One region of the Aneurinibacillus uraniidurans genome, then DNA from elsewhere that is predicted to be linked to it. Evidence: riboswitches for the same ligand, from Rfam matches in the RefSeq annotation. Region 1 holds a riboswitch; the other holds the start of a gene.

Region 1 (8,076 bases):
CAAGTTCTCCGTGAGGTTCCTCTGATTGGTTCGGTATTTGAAAAGACTGGAGATCCAGTGCTGAAAGACATGAGTGAGCGTGGTTTGACATCCCAGCCGCAAAAAATAGCGACTGATAAAGGCGTTGAGATGACGATAACGGATGTGTTCTATGACGGTTCACGGCTGGCGATTGGCTACAAGCTAAAGCCGCAGAACAATCAACCGCTTAAAGTAAGCAGCGATCTGATGCCCTTGCAATGGAAGATTGGTGTGAAGGAAACCGACCAAATCCAGTGGATCGGCGATGCGAAGGAAGTAGCGCGTGATAACGGAGAATATGTGGGAAAGATTGACCTCAATTTTGAGATAGAAGAAAAGTCGCTGGAGAACTTCACGTTGCAGCTTGATGTAGAAGCAATTCATGGTGTCGCAGGAAATTGGAAATTTATCCTGCCGATCTCGATGGAAAAAACGGCAAAGGCGAGTACGACATTCCGGCCTATGGTAACAAAGAAATGGAACGGCATGACGTATACGGTAGAAAGGGTGACGTTTTCACCGGCAACAACGCAGGTCATTGTCAAGCGGACCGTGTCAAAAGAGAAGATGAATGATTTCTACTACATCGGCTATGATGAACACATGAAACGGATGTCAGGAGGGCCGAGCTCGGGAAGTGCACCGAAAGATGAAGGTAATGGCATGGTCACGATCACAGATACATTAAAATTTGCTGCCATGCAAGACATTCCGAAGCAGATTACAATTGAAGCGCTGATTCCTCACCAGCTAGGTTCAGGGAGTAAAGCGGATGAAAAATCGCGTCAGTCGACCTTTATTACTGTTCCGCTTACTGAGAAAAAATAGTCTGGTTCTAGGGGAAGCGGTGTAAGCGCCGGAGGTAAATCCGGCGCTATGCTATTTGTTATTAAACTTTAAACCGCTCAATCAACGTCTGTAAATTTTCCGACATCTTAGAAAGAGACGTGGCGGCTGAAATAATACCATCTATCGAGGCAAATTGTTCCTCAGTAGCGGCAGACACACTTTGTGTTCTTGAAGCTGCTACCTCTGCCACTCCCGTAACCGTATTTATGGAATGAACAACCTGATCGGTACCGAACGATATTTGATGAACTGAATCTGAAACCTCTTTAATCTGATTGGCAACCTGGTCAATTTTATTTTCGATTTGCTTGAAATACTCCCCGGTTACATGGACAACATGAATTCCTTCTTCCACTTCTTTTGTTACATTTTCCGTAGATATAACTGCTGCGTTTGTATCTACCTGAATGCCTGTAATTAACCTGGCAATCTGTTCAGCAGATTGAGCGGATTGTTCTGCTAATTTCCGAACTTCATCCGCGACTATCGCAAATCCTTTTCCCTGCTCTCCCGCTCGTGCTGCTTCAATTGCTGCATTTAAGGCGAGCAGGTTTGTTTGAGCTGCGATACTTGTGATTACCTCGACAATTTCCCCGATTTCATTCGAACGTTCGCCCAATTCCTTGATCTTTTGTGTAAAACCTTCGACCGTTTCGCTTATGGAATTCATTTGTTCAACCGTCGTTTGGATCGCCTGATTTCCTTCCATAGCTTTTTCGAGAGCATGGGTGGCGGTAGTAGAAACATCTTGGGTGCGAATCGAAATTTGTTGCACACGACTAGACATCTCGTCGACGATTTGAGATGTTTCTTCCACACTTTGTACCTGTTTATCCGTACCTAATGCTAATTCCTCAATTGTTACCGTAATATGTTCGGTTGCCCGATGGGTGTGTTCAGAACTTGCTAGCAGCTCCTCTGCAGCGGTTGATACTTGATGAGAGGAGTCGCTAATGGTTGAAATGGTAGAACGCAAATTTTCAATCATCACATTGACTGAACTGGATAATTCGCCAATTTCGTCTTTTGATTTTATTTCAAGAGGTTGCGTTAAGTCTCCATTGGCGATCGTTTTAAATTCATTTTGTAACAATTCGAGAGGTTTAATGGAACGTAGTAAAAGAACCATCACAATCAAACCAAAAATTACGGATGCAGGAACAAGAGTCCGTAAAATGGTATTCGCTACAAAATTACTTTTATTTATTTTGTCTAAATCCATAGCAGTATGCTTGTCTATTAATTCCACCGCTTTGTTAATAGTCGGATCCATCGTTTTCTTTCGCACATCTCGCTCATCGGTAAGATGAAGTTGAAGGGCTTTATGTTTATCTTTTTCATACGTGTTTTTAACTACAGTACTTACTTCTAGAAAGGCATGGATACCGTTCTCCAGATTCCCGATGGCTTCACGTTCATCCGAGCTTAACTCTCGTCCTTTAATAATGGATAGATATTCTTTGATATCCGCTATCTTTTTTTCGGTCTCATCTTTGAACTGGCTGTCTCCTGTAAGCAAATACGCCCTTTCATCATTAGAAATCCCTACAATTCTATATTGGATATTTTTCAAGTAATACCGTACATCTTCTCTGTTTTTTAAAACATTGTTATACGAGACTTGCGTTTTTTCGTTCTCTATAACCGCAAGAATCCCCATACTCACGCTGAAAATAAACAGCATGCTAATTCCCAAAATAAGCTTTGTCCTGATTTTCATCCTTACGTACACTCCTCTAGTATAATAACAGTAACACATAGGCAAATTGGGCTCATGATAACAGTTACTATCTTAATGATTAAGTAGGGATTTTCATATGTATTTACAGTTAATTTTATGTAATATTTTCATGATATTAGGCAAGGGATGGTAAGGAAAATGAATGTGAGAATCGATGAACAGCATACGCTGTATCATGTTAAGGCGTATTTGCCAAGTGATACAGAGATTACGGTTGGAAAGCTCGGGACATTTCTGTTCGTGCGTGGATTGTACGTATATGTTGGAAGTGCGAAACGAAATATTCGAGCCAGGGTAGAGCGGCATATGCGAATGGAGAAAACGATGCGCTGGCATTTTGATTATGTGCGTCCGTATATGGACGTTGTCGACGTGCAGACGTATTCTGGTGCGGAAGGTGAATGCGAACTGTTTGCCCGGCTCATGGAAGAAGCAAAGGGAGAAATTCCGGTGCGAAGATTCGGTTCTTCTGATTGCCGCTGCCCGGCGCATTTGTTTTTCGTCGGAGAGGACTAGCAGACGTTTTCTTTTTCGCTGTGTATAGCGTATAATCGAGGAGTATAACATATACATACTTGATTGACTGAAAGGGGTACTTACATATGAGTAAATACGCTGTTATTGATCTTGAAAAAGGCGGCCAGGTAAAAATCCTTCTGCACGATGGAGAAGCACCGGGTACAGTAGCTAACTTTGAAAAACTTGCAAACGAAGGCTTCTACAACGGTCTGACATTCCACCGTGTTATCCCGGGCTTCGTAGCACAGGGCGGATGCCCGCAAGGAACAGGGACAGGCGGCCCTGGCTACACAATCAAATGTGAAACAGCAGGCAACCCGCACAAGCATGAGCGTGGCGTTCTGGCTATGGCACATGCTGGTAAAGATACAGGCGGAAGTCAGTTCTACATCACATATGATGCGTTCCCACACCTTGACGGCATTCACACTGTATTCGGTAAAATTGTTGAAGGCATGGATTATGTAGATGCGATCAAGCAAGGCGACGCAATGAAAGAAGTTAAAGTAATCGAAGAGTAATGTTATAGAGGGCTGTATTAGTTTTTATCGTATAAAAACTAATACAGTCTTTGTTTTTTCTTACAAGTTATTATTCTTTTCTAACTTTTAATGTAGACAGACGCAATCTCTTGCTTTATACTGAACGTACATTTTCATACGTAATATCCTTCGGGGCGGGGTGAAATTCCCGACCGGCGGTGATAGGGGCATCTGTCCCTTCAGTCCGTGAGCTGCGGTTCGTCTGAACCAATGCTGACCCGGTGTGATTCCGGGACCGACAGTATAGTCTGGATGGGAGAAGGATCGATCTGGTATTGGGCACAGTACCAGCTGTTTTTTGTTGATGTCATGCGCACAGGTTTATTTGGCGTGGGGACGAGCAAGAGATAGCATGTGTATTTGTGCTACCTGAATATCGATATATCTTTTTTCTGATAATATGCCCTGAAAGCGGTGATTCGCTTCAGGGCTTTTTTATGTTGACAGAAGAGGTGAGGGACAGATGGGGCATGATACGTATATGAAGCTGGCGCTTACGCTTGCGGAAGCGGCGCGTGGACAGACAAGTCCAAACCCGCTTGTCGGCTGTGTGCTTGTCCGTGATGGAGAAATTGTCGGGATGGGCGCACATTTGCGGGCAGGAGAAGCGCACGCGGAAGTGCAAGCGCTCCGTATGGCAGGAGAACGGGCACGTGGGGCCACTGCGTATGTAACATTGGAGCCGTGCAGCCATCACGGGCGTACCCCGCCGTGTGCGAATGCGTTGATTGCGAGCGGTGTTGCATCTGTCGTGATTGCATCGTCTGATCCGAACCCACTTGTGGCAGGTCGAGGAGTGGCTCGTCTGCGGGAAGCAGGTATTTCCGTAACCTGCGGTGTGTGTGAGGAAGAGGCGAAGAAGTTGAATGAAGTGTTTTTCACGTATATTACGAAAAAAAGACCGTTTGTGACGATTAAGACGGCGATGACACTCGATGGAAAAGTAGCGACACAGACCGGAAGCAGTCGCTGGATTACGGGTGAGGCAGCGCGGCTGGATGTACACCGGATGCGGCATGAGCATGATGCGATTCTTGTCGGGGTAGGCACGGTGATTGCGGATGATCCACAGTTGACGACTCGACTGCCGGAGGAAAAAGGCCAGAATCCGGTGCGAATTGTACTGGATACAGCACTTCGCATCCCGGAGACGGCACGGATGCTGACAGACGGGGAAGCGCCGGTATGGGTGTTTACGACCGACCGTGCCGATCAGGCGAAGCGGACGGTGCTTGAATCGATGGGGGTGCGCGTTTTTTCGACCAAGATGACGCAGCGAGTTCATATTGAAACCATGCTTGGGATACTTGGGGAAGAAGGAATTACCTCGCTTCTAGTCGAGGGCGGCAGCGAGGTGAATGCTTCGTTTCTGGCAGCAGGTGCGGTAGACAAGCTGATCACGTATGTAGCCCCGAAGCTTGTGGCGGGCCATCTCGCCCCAACACCGTTTGGCGGAATCGGAGTGGAGCAGATGGCAGATGCAATTGATCTGGCAGATCTCAAGATGGAGACGGTCGGAGTTGATCTGAAAATCTCCGGGTATCCGGTGTGGAAGGAGCGGCCATGTTTACAGGATTAATTGAAGAAGTTGGAGCGCTTGCGAGTATTCGGCGTGCACCAGAAGCGGCGGTGCTTGCGATTCGAGCGCAGACCGTACTTAAGGGAGTAAAAATAGGTGACAGCATTGCAGTTAACGGTGTATGTCTGACCGTGACATCCTATACACAGGAGACATTCACCGCTGACGTCATGCCAGAGACGCTTGCGCGTACCGGACTTGGTCAACTTTCGCCGGGTGATCCAGTAAATCTGGAGCGGGCGCTTGCGGCAGGTGAGCGGTTTGGTGGACATTTTGTATCCGGGCATGTAGACGGAACGGGCACGATTGCATCCCGCAAGCCGTATGGCAATGCCGTTTTGTTTGAGATTCAGGCACCGAGTGCGGTTTTGCGCTACATCATCCCGAAAGGCTCCGTTGCCATTGATGGCATCAGCCTGACGGTTGTGGCGGTAAAGGACGATACGTTTACCGTATCTGTTATTCCGCATACGCTTGCGCAAACGGTACTGATGCATAAGCAGGCCGGAAGTGCAGTTAATCTGGAGTGCGATATGATTGGCAAATACATCGAGCGATTTTTGACCTTCCGGGAAGAGAAGCAGAAGAAGAGCACGCTGACGGAATCTTTCTTGTCGGAGCATGGATTTCTATAGAGGAGGAACAGCGGATGTTTCATACAATTGAAGAGGCGCTTAGCGATTTGAAACAGGGCAAGCCGGTTATTGTTGTCGACGATGAAGACCGGGAGAATGAAGGAGATTTTATCGCACTTGCCGAGCAGACAAATGCGGCCATGATTAATTTTATGGTAACGCACGGGCGCGGGCTTGTATGCGTGCCGATTACAGAAGAGCGAGCGGCAGAGTTAGAGCTTGCCCCGATGGTCGGACAGAATACAGATCGTCATGGTACAGCCTTTACTGTATCGGTAGATGAAATGACGACAACAACAGGTATCTCGGCGTTTGAGCGGGCACATACCGTTCAGGCATTGCTGCAAAAGGGAACGAAAGCGGAAGATTTTCGCCGACCTGGTCATATTTTCCCGCTGGTGGCTCGTAAAGGCGGCGTATTGCGTCGATCTGGACATACAGAAGCGGCGGTTGATCTGGCTCGCTTGTGCGGGGCGTATCCGGCAGGGGTGATTTGCGAAATCATGAATGAGGACGGCACAATGGCACGTGTGCCTGATCTGGCGGTATTAGCCGCTGAACTTGATTTGAAAATGATCACCATTGCGGAATTGATTCGCTATCGGATGAAGCATGACACGCTTGTTCAGCGAGAGGTAGACGTGACGCTTCCATCTGAATATGGAACATTCCGTGTGGTTGCGTATACGAATGAAGTGGATGGCAAGGAGCATCTTGCGCTTGTGAAAGGCGAGATTTGTGAAGATACGCCGACACTTGTGCGTGTCCATTCGGAATGCTTGACGGGTGATGTATTCGGATCACTGCGCTGTGATTGCGGCCCGCAGCTCCATACGGCACTCGCGCAGATTGAAGCGGAAGGCAGCGGTGTTCTGCTATATATGCGGCAGGAGGGACGCGGGATTGGACTCATTAACAAGCTGCGCGCGTATCAGCTGCAGGATAAAGGATATGATACGGTCGAAGCAAATGAGAAGCTCGGATTCCCGGCGGACTTGCGCGACTATGGAATTGGTGCACAAATTTTAGCGGACTTAGGTATTCGGCAGATTCGGCTTCTGACGAATAATCCGCGCAAAATTAAAGGGGTTGAAGGCTACGGACTTGAGGTAGTCGAGCGGGTACCGATTCAGATGCCAGCAGGCGAAGCGAATGAACGGTACTTGCGTACAAAACAGCAGAAGCTTGGTCACTTGCTTCACTTATAAATGAACTGGGGGAATAGATGATGGCAAACGTATATGAAGGAAATCTCGTTGGAACTGGATTAAAAGTAGGGATCGTAGTCGGTCGTTTTAATGAATTTATTACGAGCAAGCTGCTCGGTGGGGCATTGGATGCACTGAAACGTCACGATGTAGCAGAAGATGCGGTAGACGTTGCGTGGGTGCCAGGTGCATTCGAGCTTCCGATTATCGTGAAAAAAATGGCCGAGTCTGGCAAGTATGATGCGGTAATCGCACTTGGCACAGTCATTCGCGGTGCGACGCCGCATTTTGACTACGTGTGCAGTGAGGCGGCAAAAGGAGTTGCGGCAGTCGGCATGAACACAGGCATTCCAACGATTTTTGGTGTACTGACGACGGATACGATTGAACAGGCAATTGAGCGTGCGGGAACGAAAGCAGGTAATAAAGGCTGGGAAGCAGCGGCAGCGGCAATTGAGATGGCGAATCTGACGCGTGCGTTTGGATAATGAATATTGTTTTTGATGATTGAAGTGAAATCCCTGCTGTCGCATATAGCGAAAGTGGGGATTTCATTTTTACAGAACAATTGTCGGGTATGCGGGCGTATGATAGAATGAATTGCAGTTTACTAGGAACGGGGGAAAATGGGTTGTTCAATTTTGATTTGAATACGCTTTTGTTCCGCATTATTGCGTTTGTGATCGCGTTTACCGTGCACGAATGGGCCCACGCATTTGTCGCGTATAAGCTTGGCGATCCGACCGCCAAAAACGAAGGGCGATTGACGCTGAATCCGATCAGCCATGTTGATCCATTCGGAATGCTTCTTATTTTGTTCGGGCCGTTCGGCTGGGCGCGTCCGGTACCGTTTAATGCGTTTCATTTCCGAGGAAATCGTCGACTTGGTGTCGTCTGGGTATCGCTTGCGGGACCTTTAATGAATTTGTTGTTGGCGTTTCTGTTCATGGGGGCGATGTGGGTGCTTGCCACTACGAATATA
Region 2 (8,076 bases), 1.1 Mb from region 1:
AGGCAGAGAAGATGGCAGGCGTGATCGCATCGTATCAGGGCCAGCTGGCTTCGTCTCCACAGAAGATGAAGCAGGTGCTAGATCAGTATGTAGTGATGGCGCGGATACGAGACAAAGCATCACTATATGCGGGTGCTGGACTTGATGTACATACATCTGATTCGTCCTTGCAGGCGCTCTCAGATCGGGCAAGCAATATGAACCGATTCATAGGAGAAAAGACAGCTTGGATGACCCCGGAGATTGTAGCGATTTCTGATGAACGTATGAAAGCATTACTTGCCTCATCTGATCTTGCTCCATACCGCCTTTTTCTTGAAGACGTGCGTCGGAGCAAATCGCATATTTTATCACGCGACATGGAACGGCTGCTCGCTCAGACGTCTCCGCTTGCCGGAACTGCCGAGTCTGTATATAACATGCTGGTCAAAGATATCAAATTCCCGTCCATCAAAAACGAAGCAGGTCAGGATGTTCCGTTAACTCGTTCTAACTATGTGTCGTATCTCGAAAGTTCCAATCAATCTGTTCGTCGCGATGCGTTCCAGACATACTACAGAACGCTCCAAGGATTTCAAGACACATTTGCCCAGACACTAGCTGGCCAGGTGAAGGTGCATAATGCGTATGCGAAGGCGCGTCACTATAATAGTGCGCTTGCTGCAAGTTTGGAAGCGAATAACATCCCTGTACAAGTATACGATGAACTCATTGCAACCGTTCATGAGAATTTACCGCTCTTGCATCGGTATGTAGCTTTGAAGAAAAAAATGCTTGGTGTGCAGGAGCTGCATATGTATGACATGTATACGTCAACCGTGCCGCACAAGGAACGCTATATCCCGTACGAGGAAGCGAAACAGATTGTGCTAGACGGTTTGAGCGTTCTCGGGGAGGATTACACGACTGTACTGACGCAGGCGTTTGGGGACGGATGGATCGATGTGTATTCAACCGCTGACAAGCGCTCTGGAGCTTATCAGACCGGGGCGTATGATACGCATCCGTATGTGCTGCTTAATTACCAGGGAACAGCCGATGACGTGTCGACCATTGCTCATGAGCTCGGTCACGCGATGCAGACCTATTACTCCAACAAAAAGCAGCCATATATTACGGCAGGCTACCCAATTTTTACTGCGGAAGTTGCCTCTACATTGAATGAGCAGCTACTGTTTAAAAGTCGCTATGCCAAGGCAAAGACAAAAGAAGAAAAAATGGTATTGTTGAACGGCTATCTTGATAATTTCCGCAATACTTTGTTCCGTCAGGCACAGTTTGCAGAATTTGAGAAGCTTCTGCATGAGAAGGAACAGGCTGGTGAGTCACTAAACGCGGAAGCGATTAAAAAGCTGTATGTCGATCTTAACCAGAAGTATTATGGAAAAGCAGTTGTCAATGACCCAGAGATTGCGATGGAATGGGCGCGTATTCCGCATTTGTACTACAATTTTTATGTATATCAATATGCGACGAGTTTTGCTGCTTCCGCTGCACTTGCTGGACAAATTGAAACAGAAGGAAAAGTGGCTGTTGAGCGCATTCGCACGAAATTCCTGGAGGCCGGAAGCTCAGCGCCGCCGCTTGAGGTGCTAAAAGCAGCCGGTGTTGACATGTCTACTGCCAGACCTGTACAGGAAGCGATGAAGCAGTTCGAGCGAGCCCTTACGGAAATGGAAGAACTGGCAGCACAAAAATAATAAAAAATTTCACTTTCCCCCCACAAATGGGAAAAGAAACACGAATTATATGGTACAAAAAACATACGGACAGGGTGAATGAGATGAATCATGTAGACATGTATAATGCAGGGCGCATAGAGCTGCACGTAAGCTCCGCTGATGAAATGTACGAGACGATGACACGATTTCACATGACATACCCGAATGCGGTATTTGAGGATCTTGAATACATAGGCGTGGAGAATGGCAGTCTCGCCATTAAACTTTCCTACTCTGTAATATAAAGCAACATTACAAAAAAGGAGCCTCCTGTTAACGGAAGCTCCTTTTTGTATTGGATATCTCATTGTGAGACTGTCTTAATCGTAGGGCGAAGTCGCTGATAGATCGGGTACGTAATAATGGCTTCGATGATCCCTTTCATCAGGTTAAATGGGAACACCGCATACAGAATCAGCGCCCACAGGCTAGTAATGCTAGAATTAGCTGACTGTGACCAGGCCACAATCTCGGGTACGGACTTGCCAAGCAGTACTCCATAAGCCGGGATAAAAATAAAGTAGTTCGCAATCCCCATCACGCAAGCCATAACGATCGTGCCTGTAATCGTACCGACCCAGTAGCTAAGCTTGCTCTCGCGCATGAGCTTCATGAACCAGACCGAGACGACGACGAACGTACTACCAGCAATAAAATTCGACAATTCCCCGACGCCCATACTGTCCTGACTATATAAAATTGCATGAAGGACGTTCTTAAGTAATTCTACGATGACACCCGCCAGCGGCCCAAACAGTGTGGCTCCGACTAAAGCTGGAATCTCGCTAATCCCAAGTTTAAGAAACATGGGGAAAATCGGTAGCGGAATTTCTATGAACATCAATAGAAACCCGATTGCAGACAGCAGTGAAAGCACTGCCATTCGGCGTGTTTTTCCTCTCATTATGAAGTTCTCCCTTCTTCCATCCAGACTATACTGTCGGTCCCGGAATTACACCGGGTCAGCCGGACGCATACGATTTGCATCCGGGTCGCGGACTGCGGAACGAGTAAGAGGTGTTCCATCACCGCCGGTCGGGAATTACACCCTGCCCTGAAAGGAGTTGTGTTTTTGTTCACAACCTATGTAGAACTATGCCACGAAAATAGAAAATCGTCAATACTTCACATATTTCACACAATTTTTTTTTATAATGAATGTATTATGTAATGGAAGTGATCATAAGGAGAGAAAATCATGAAGGGAATACAGATGGCATGTCTGATCGGTATCATGTTCTTTCTGGCCATCGGTGTTACAGGCTGTGGATTTCGTTCGTTTGCAGCGGTTCCACTCGAAGACGATGTGCTCATTGTAGCGGGCACACAGTCTCGTACTGTTTCATTTTTGCAGGCGAATACGGGAGAGGTCATAACCGAGTGGAAGCCTCAATTTGCATTTAATCGGATGCTTCTTCTGCCCGATCACCACAATATTCTGCTCTATCATAAAAATGAAGGACAAGCACATGTCATTGATATGCGTGATGGAAAGGAAAAGGCGGTCTGGAAGATAGGGACTGGCATTGTAAACGCGGTTGCGTCAACGGATGGACAGACGATTTATCTGGCAGATCGGGATCATGGCTTACTGCGGTTCTACGGACTCGATGGTCAGGAGCGGATGAAAGTAAAGGTTGGTTCGTACCCGCTTACGATTATTCCGGACCCGAGTGGAAAATGGGTATACGTATACGATTTGCATGAAGCGAAGGGATATACGGTTGATGCGAAAGTCGGGCATGTAACGCGTACATTTGCTACGAATGAATCACCAATGGGTGGTCTGTTTATTCCGAAGCAGCAGGAGCTGTGGGTAGGTGGACATGGTGAGGGAGACGTGCCGGAAGAATCTATTACAGTGCTGAATGCTATGACCGGCCAGAAGCAGGGGAAAATACAAGCACCCTCAATGCCGGTTGATTTTGTACCATATAATGAAGATACAGTATTTGTGCTCAGTCATGGATCGAGTACATTGCGGCGCATTCGAGTCACAGACCATGCCATAACCGGAACGCTGCCGCTCGGTACGAGTCCGTTCGGAATGGCGATGGGGCGAGAGAAACTGTATATTTCCAGCTTTGAGGGCGGTCAGGTGTATGTTGTCGATCCGAAGCAGATGAAAGTGAGCAAGACAGTGCGGGTCGGTGGCGGGCCGATGCAGATAGTTGTACGGGAAGGTGGGCAATCGTGAGTCAGTTTTCAATATTGGTGGTAGATGATGAAGCACCGATGCGTGAGTTAATCGCCATGTATTTGATAAAAGAAGGCTATGAATGCGTGGAAGCAGAAGATGGAGAGGAAGCACTCGCACGACTTGTGGAACGCAGGTTTGATCTGCTTGTGCTTGATGTCATGATGCCGAATATGGATGGGCTTTCTGTATGTATGAAAGTGCGGGAAAAATCGGATGTGCCGATTATTTTTGTGACGGCACGAGGGGATGAATGGGATAAAGTAAACGGCCTTAAGATTGGGGCGGATGATTATATTGTCAAGCCGTTCAGCCCGCGTGAGCTCGTAGCCCGAATTGAAGCGCTACTGCGTCGTACGCATCGTCAGGTGGATGACATTGCAAGCATCGGTCCGCTTGAGATGGACATTAAGGGGCACAAAGTGCGAATTAATGGCATTGATTTGTTCCTGACATTAAAGGAGTTTGATTTGCTTGCCTGCTTTACTCGCCATATTGGACAAGTATTAAGTCGCGACCAGCTTCTCGAGATGGTCTGGGGCTATGAATATTACGGCAATGCCCGTACAGTCGATACGCATGTTAAAACGCTCCGCATGAAGCTTGGAGAGTATGCAAGTCTCATCCAAACCGTCTGGGGAATCGGCTATAAGTTTGAGGTGTAAGCAGTGAGAGGATTTACGTTAAAGCTGAATCAGCGGCTGTGGCTGCTCATTACATCCGGCATTGTGTTCACCGTACTGATGTCGTATGGGCTAACAGAATATTTATATGAAAAGTTGTATGTCCAGCAGGTTGAATCATCTCTGCGCTATCAGGGAGAACAAGTGGCCGGGATGTATAAGGGAGGACCGTTGACGGCTGCGTTTCGCCAGCAGGCGGAAAAGTTTAACACCGTATCGGGAGCAGAAATTTATGTAACGGAAAATCAACGTGAGCTGGGAGCCTGTCTGCCGTTTGAAGTGGAGTACAATGCCCTTATTACCGAAGAGGAGCGGAGCCGACTGTTAGCGGGGCAAACGGTAAGGAAGATCGGGTACGAAGAGAAGTTTGGTCGGAAGATTATGGCGGTAATTGTGCCGCTTTTAGATGGTAAGCGTCTGGCTGGGATTGTGTATTTGTATGTACCGCTTGCGACGATTACAGAGGCGTTCAGTGAAGCGCGTTATATTGTGCTGGCGACAGGCGGTCTGTTTATTCTTGTTTCCATGTATGCAGGTTTGCAAATCGTTACCCGTCTGACAAAGCCGTTGCGGGCGATGGAGGCGGCGGCAGGGGAGATGGCACGGGGCAATTTTGCCGCCCGTGTCGATGTCGGGATAACAGATGAAGTCGGCAGGCTCGGTCATGCGCTCAATCATATGGCGTCTGAACTTGCGGAAGTGGAGCAGCAGCGCAAAGAATTTCTCGCCAATGTGTCACATGAACTTCGCACACCACTTAGCTACATCAAAGGATACAGTGAGGCGATGATTGAAGGGGTTGTACAGACAGAAGCCGATAAGCAGCGATATGTCACGCTCATTTATCGAGAAGCAGGTCGTATGCAGCGGCTTGTGCATGATCTGCTTGATCTCGCACGCCTTGAAGGAGAGGCGTACCCGCTTGCGTTGATGCCGCTCCCGCTTGCCCAGCTGGTAGAAGATACACTGGCAAAGTTTTGTCCGTTTCTTGAAGAAAAAGGAGTACGGTTGACGATGGAGCTTGATCCCGATATGATCGTTAAGGGAGATCAGGATCGACTTGAACAGGTGATTCACAACTTGTGTGATAATGCGCTGCGGTACCTACCGGAAAATGGTCAGCTTACGGTAACCCTTATGAAGGCGGAAGGTGGACGTTGTCGACTCACGGTAGAAGATAACGGACCGGGCATTCCGCAAAATGAGCTGGCTCGCATCGGCGAGCGGTTCTACCGTGTAGATAAAGCACGTAATCGTCGAAATGGCGGAAGTGGTCTTGGATTATCGATTGTGCGGCAGATTGTTCATCTGCATGGTGGAACGTGGACGATCGAAAGCACCGTTGGAGTTGGCACAGTTGTGTCGATTTACTTGCCGTTGTATGAATATGAGGAGCAACAATCGTAAGGAGTGGGACGTATGATGAAACAACATGTATGGATTAGACGAGTATTGCTACTTGTCTTTCTGCTGGTAGCGCTCGTTGGCTGCTCAGCAAACAATACGCAAAAGCCAAGTGCGAATGCGGAACCTGCACCGATTGAAGTGGAATTCCAGACGAAGACATGGGCGCCAAAAGTTGGGGACACGCTGACATTCAAGTTGGTTGTCACACAAAATGGTCAGCCTTTGGACAAGCCGGACGACGTGTATATCGAACTTTGGAAAGACAAGCAGCGCGAAAACCATGAGACTGTTAAGCCGAAAAAAATTGGAGCAGGTCTATATGAATTGACACAAACGTATAAGGAGCCAGGCACTTATTATTTGATGTATCATGTCGAAGCAGGCGAAGTACATGAGATGTCAAAACGAAAAGTTGTCGTGGAGTAAAGAAGCTGTCCCGAAGCCAGAACATGGCAAACGGGACAGCTTTTTTTGTTGTGAAATCGAAAGTGTGGGGGGCGGGAGCGGGAGAAGGAAGGAGCCGTTCGCTTCGATACGCTTGCGGGCGCAAAGGTTCGTTCGTCGTTCTCCCTTCGCTGAGTAGGCGCGTACAGGCGCTCTTACTTCTCCCACTCCCCGCACAACGTTTCGATTTACAAAAAACATGTGATGCCGGATTGATGGTTTTCGTTCAAAAAGCGGGATCGGGTGGGGCAGCGGAACGCCTGTATGCGACTTCCCAGCGGAAGGGGGCAGGTGAACGGGTTTTTGCCCACAATGCTTCGATGCAAATACATCGCGGGCTCTTTTGTGGGCGAGTTCGCCTGACACCTGGAGCGGACAGTCCCGACTTCATAGCAAGCATACCTAAGTGACGAGGCCCCATCTGATCCCCCTTCGCCCATCCTTGCATTCAGCTTTCGCATACAAGCACCCGCCCTTTTGCTATCTCATACTGTATAGAGGAAAGCAGACAAGGAGGCGTGTGATGAAAGTTCCGTATGTAGGCGTCCTGCTGAATCGGGCAATGTATAAAGGGATTCCAGCAGGAAAGACACAGACCGAAGTCCTTGCGTTTTATGAAGAAGGAGGCAAGCTGCATGGTCTAAAACCGTGTTATTTCCGGCTGGAGGACGTACAGCCTGGCAAATCGACGTTGTGGGCATACGTTAAGAAAGGCGAGAAATATCGGCGGATGATTGTGCCTGTGCCGAAGGTGATTCATAATCGGGCGCTGTATTTTTCAAATACAGAGAAAGGGAAGCTAAACAGTTTGACGAAAGACAACATTATTGTGTTTAATCGCTGGAACCGTTACAGCAAACCGTATGTTCAGGACTTATTGTGGAGCGATGCTCTTCTGCGTCCGCATCTCGCTTATACAGTGCGAGGGACCGTAGAGAATTTGCAGATGATGATGAAGAAATATCGTCAGTTATTTATTAAGCCGAACAGCGGGAGCATTGGATTTGGCATCATGCGTCTGGCGCGTCAAAAGGATGGCTGGCGGCTTTCGTATGCTGTATATGAAAACAAAAAGCGAATCTGGCGCAATCTAGATTTTAAAGGTCAGATCCCTGCTTTGCTTCGGACGAAGCTGCGTAGTGGAAAGTATCATATTCAGCAGCAGCTTCCGCTTGCCACATATAAGGGAAGACCGTTTGACCTGCGGGTATCTGTGCAGAAAGATGCGACTGGGCACTGGCAGGTAACGGGGATGGTAGGGAAGGCAGCACCGCAGGGTCGATTTTTAAGCAATGTTGGGCAGGGGGGACGGGTATATCCGTTGTCTGTTTTGCTAACCGATCATCCGAAATTAGAACGTAAAGCGGTCGAGAAAGCAGTAGAGATGTTTGCGTTACGTGTAGTGTATAAATTGGAACGTTCGATTGAAGGTCTGGCAGATGTGGGGCTTGATATTGGGCTGACAGAGGGAGGGACTCCACTTTTCATTGAATGCAATGGACGGGATCAGAGGTACAGCTTCCGCAATGGAAAAATGACCCGGGAGTGGAAGGCAACGTATGCCAACCCGATAGGATATGCACGCTATTTGCTTAGCCGTGCGCGTGAGGAGTAATCATGAATA

The links. Region 1 has a riboswitch for FMN ahead of ribD (bifunctional diaminohydroxyphosphoribosylaminopyrimidine deaminase/5-amino-6-(5-phosphoribosylamino)uracil reductase RibD). Riboswitches for the same ligand answer to the same signal wherever they lie in the genome.
Region 2: another riboswitch for FMN. It lies ahead of PO771_RS07935 (ECF transporter S component); the one in region 1 lies ahead of ribD (bifunctional diaminohydroxyphosphoribosylaminopyrimidine deaminase/5-amino-6-(5-phosphoribosylamino)uracil reductase RibD).

The regions. Positions count from the first base shown of each region.
Region 1 covers NZ_CP116902.1:2,638,473-2,646,548, reverse strand. Annotated here, with positions in the region: gene PO771_RS13185 (DUF4179 domain-containing protein) at 1-849, shown strand, start outside; gene PO771_RS13180 (methyl-accepting chemotaxis protein) at 911-2,590, opposite strand; gene PO771_RS13175 (GIY-YIG nuclease family protein) at 2,750-3,127, shown strand; gene PO771_RS13170 (peptidylprolyl isomerase) at 3,214-3,651, shown strand; FMN riboswitch at 3,794-3,940, shown strand; gene ribD (bifunctional diaminohydroxyphosphoribosylaminopyrimidine deaminase/5-amino-6-(5-phosphoribosylamino)uracil reductase RibD) at 4,136-5,251, shown strand; gene ribE (riboflavin synthase) at 5,236-5,886, shown strand; gene PO771_RS13155 (bifunctional 3,4-dihydroxy-2-butanone-4-phosphate synthase/GTP cyclohydrolase II) at 5,901-7,094, shown strand; gene ribH (6,7-dimethyl-8-ribityllumazine synthase) at 7,115-7,582, shown strand; gene PO771_RS13145 (site-2 protease family protein) at 7,690-8,076, shown strand, end outside.
Region 2 covers NZ_CP116902.1:1,578,957-1,587,032, forward strand. Annotated here, with positions in the region: gene pepF (oligoendopeptidase F) at 1-1,700, shown strand, start outside; gene PO771_RS07930 (hypothetical protein) at 1,784-1,966, shown strand; gene PO771_RS07935 (ECF transporter S component) at 2,026-2,625, opposite strand; FMN riboswitch at 2,633-2,787, opposite strand; gene PO771_RS07940 (YncE family protein) at 2,920-3,918, shown strand; gene PO771_RS07945 (response regulator transcription factor) at 3,957-4,583, shown strand; gene PO771_RS07950 (sensor histidine kinase) at 4,587-6,008, shown strand; gene PO771_RS07955 (FixH family protein) at 6,021-6,434, shown strand; gene PO771_RS07960 (hypothetical protein) at 6,458-6,862, shown strand; gene PO771_RS07965 (YheC/YheD family endospore coat-associated protein) at 6,976-8,067, shown strand.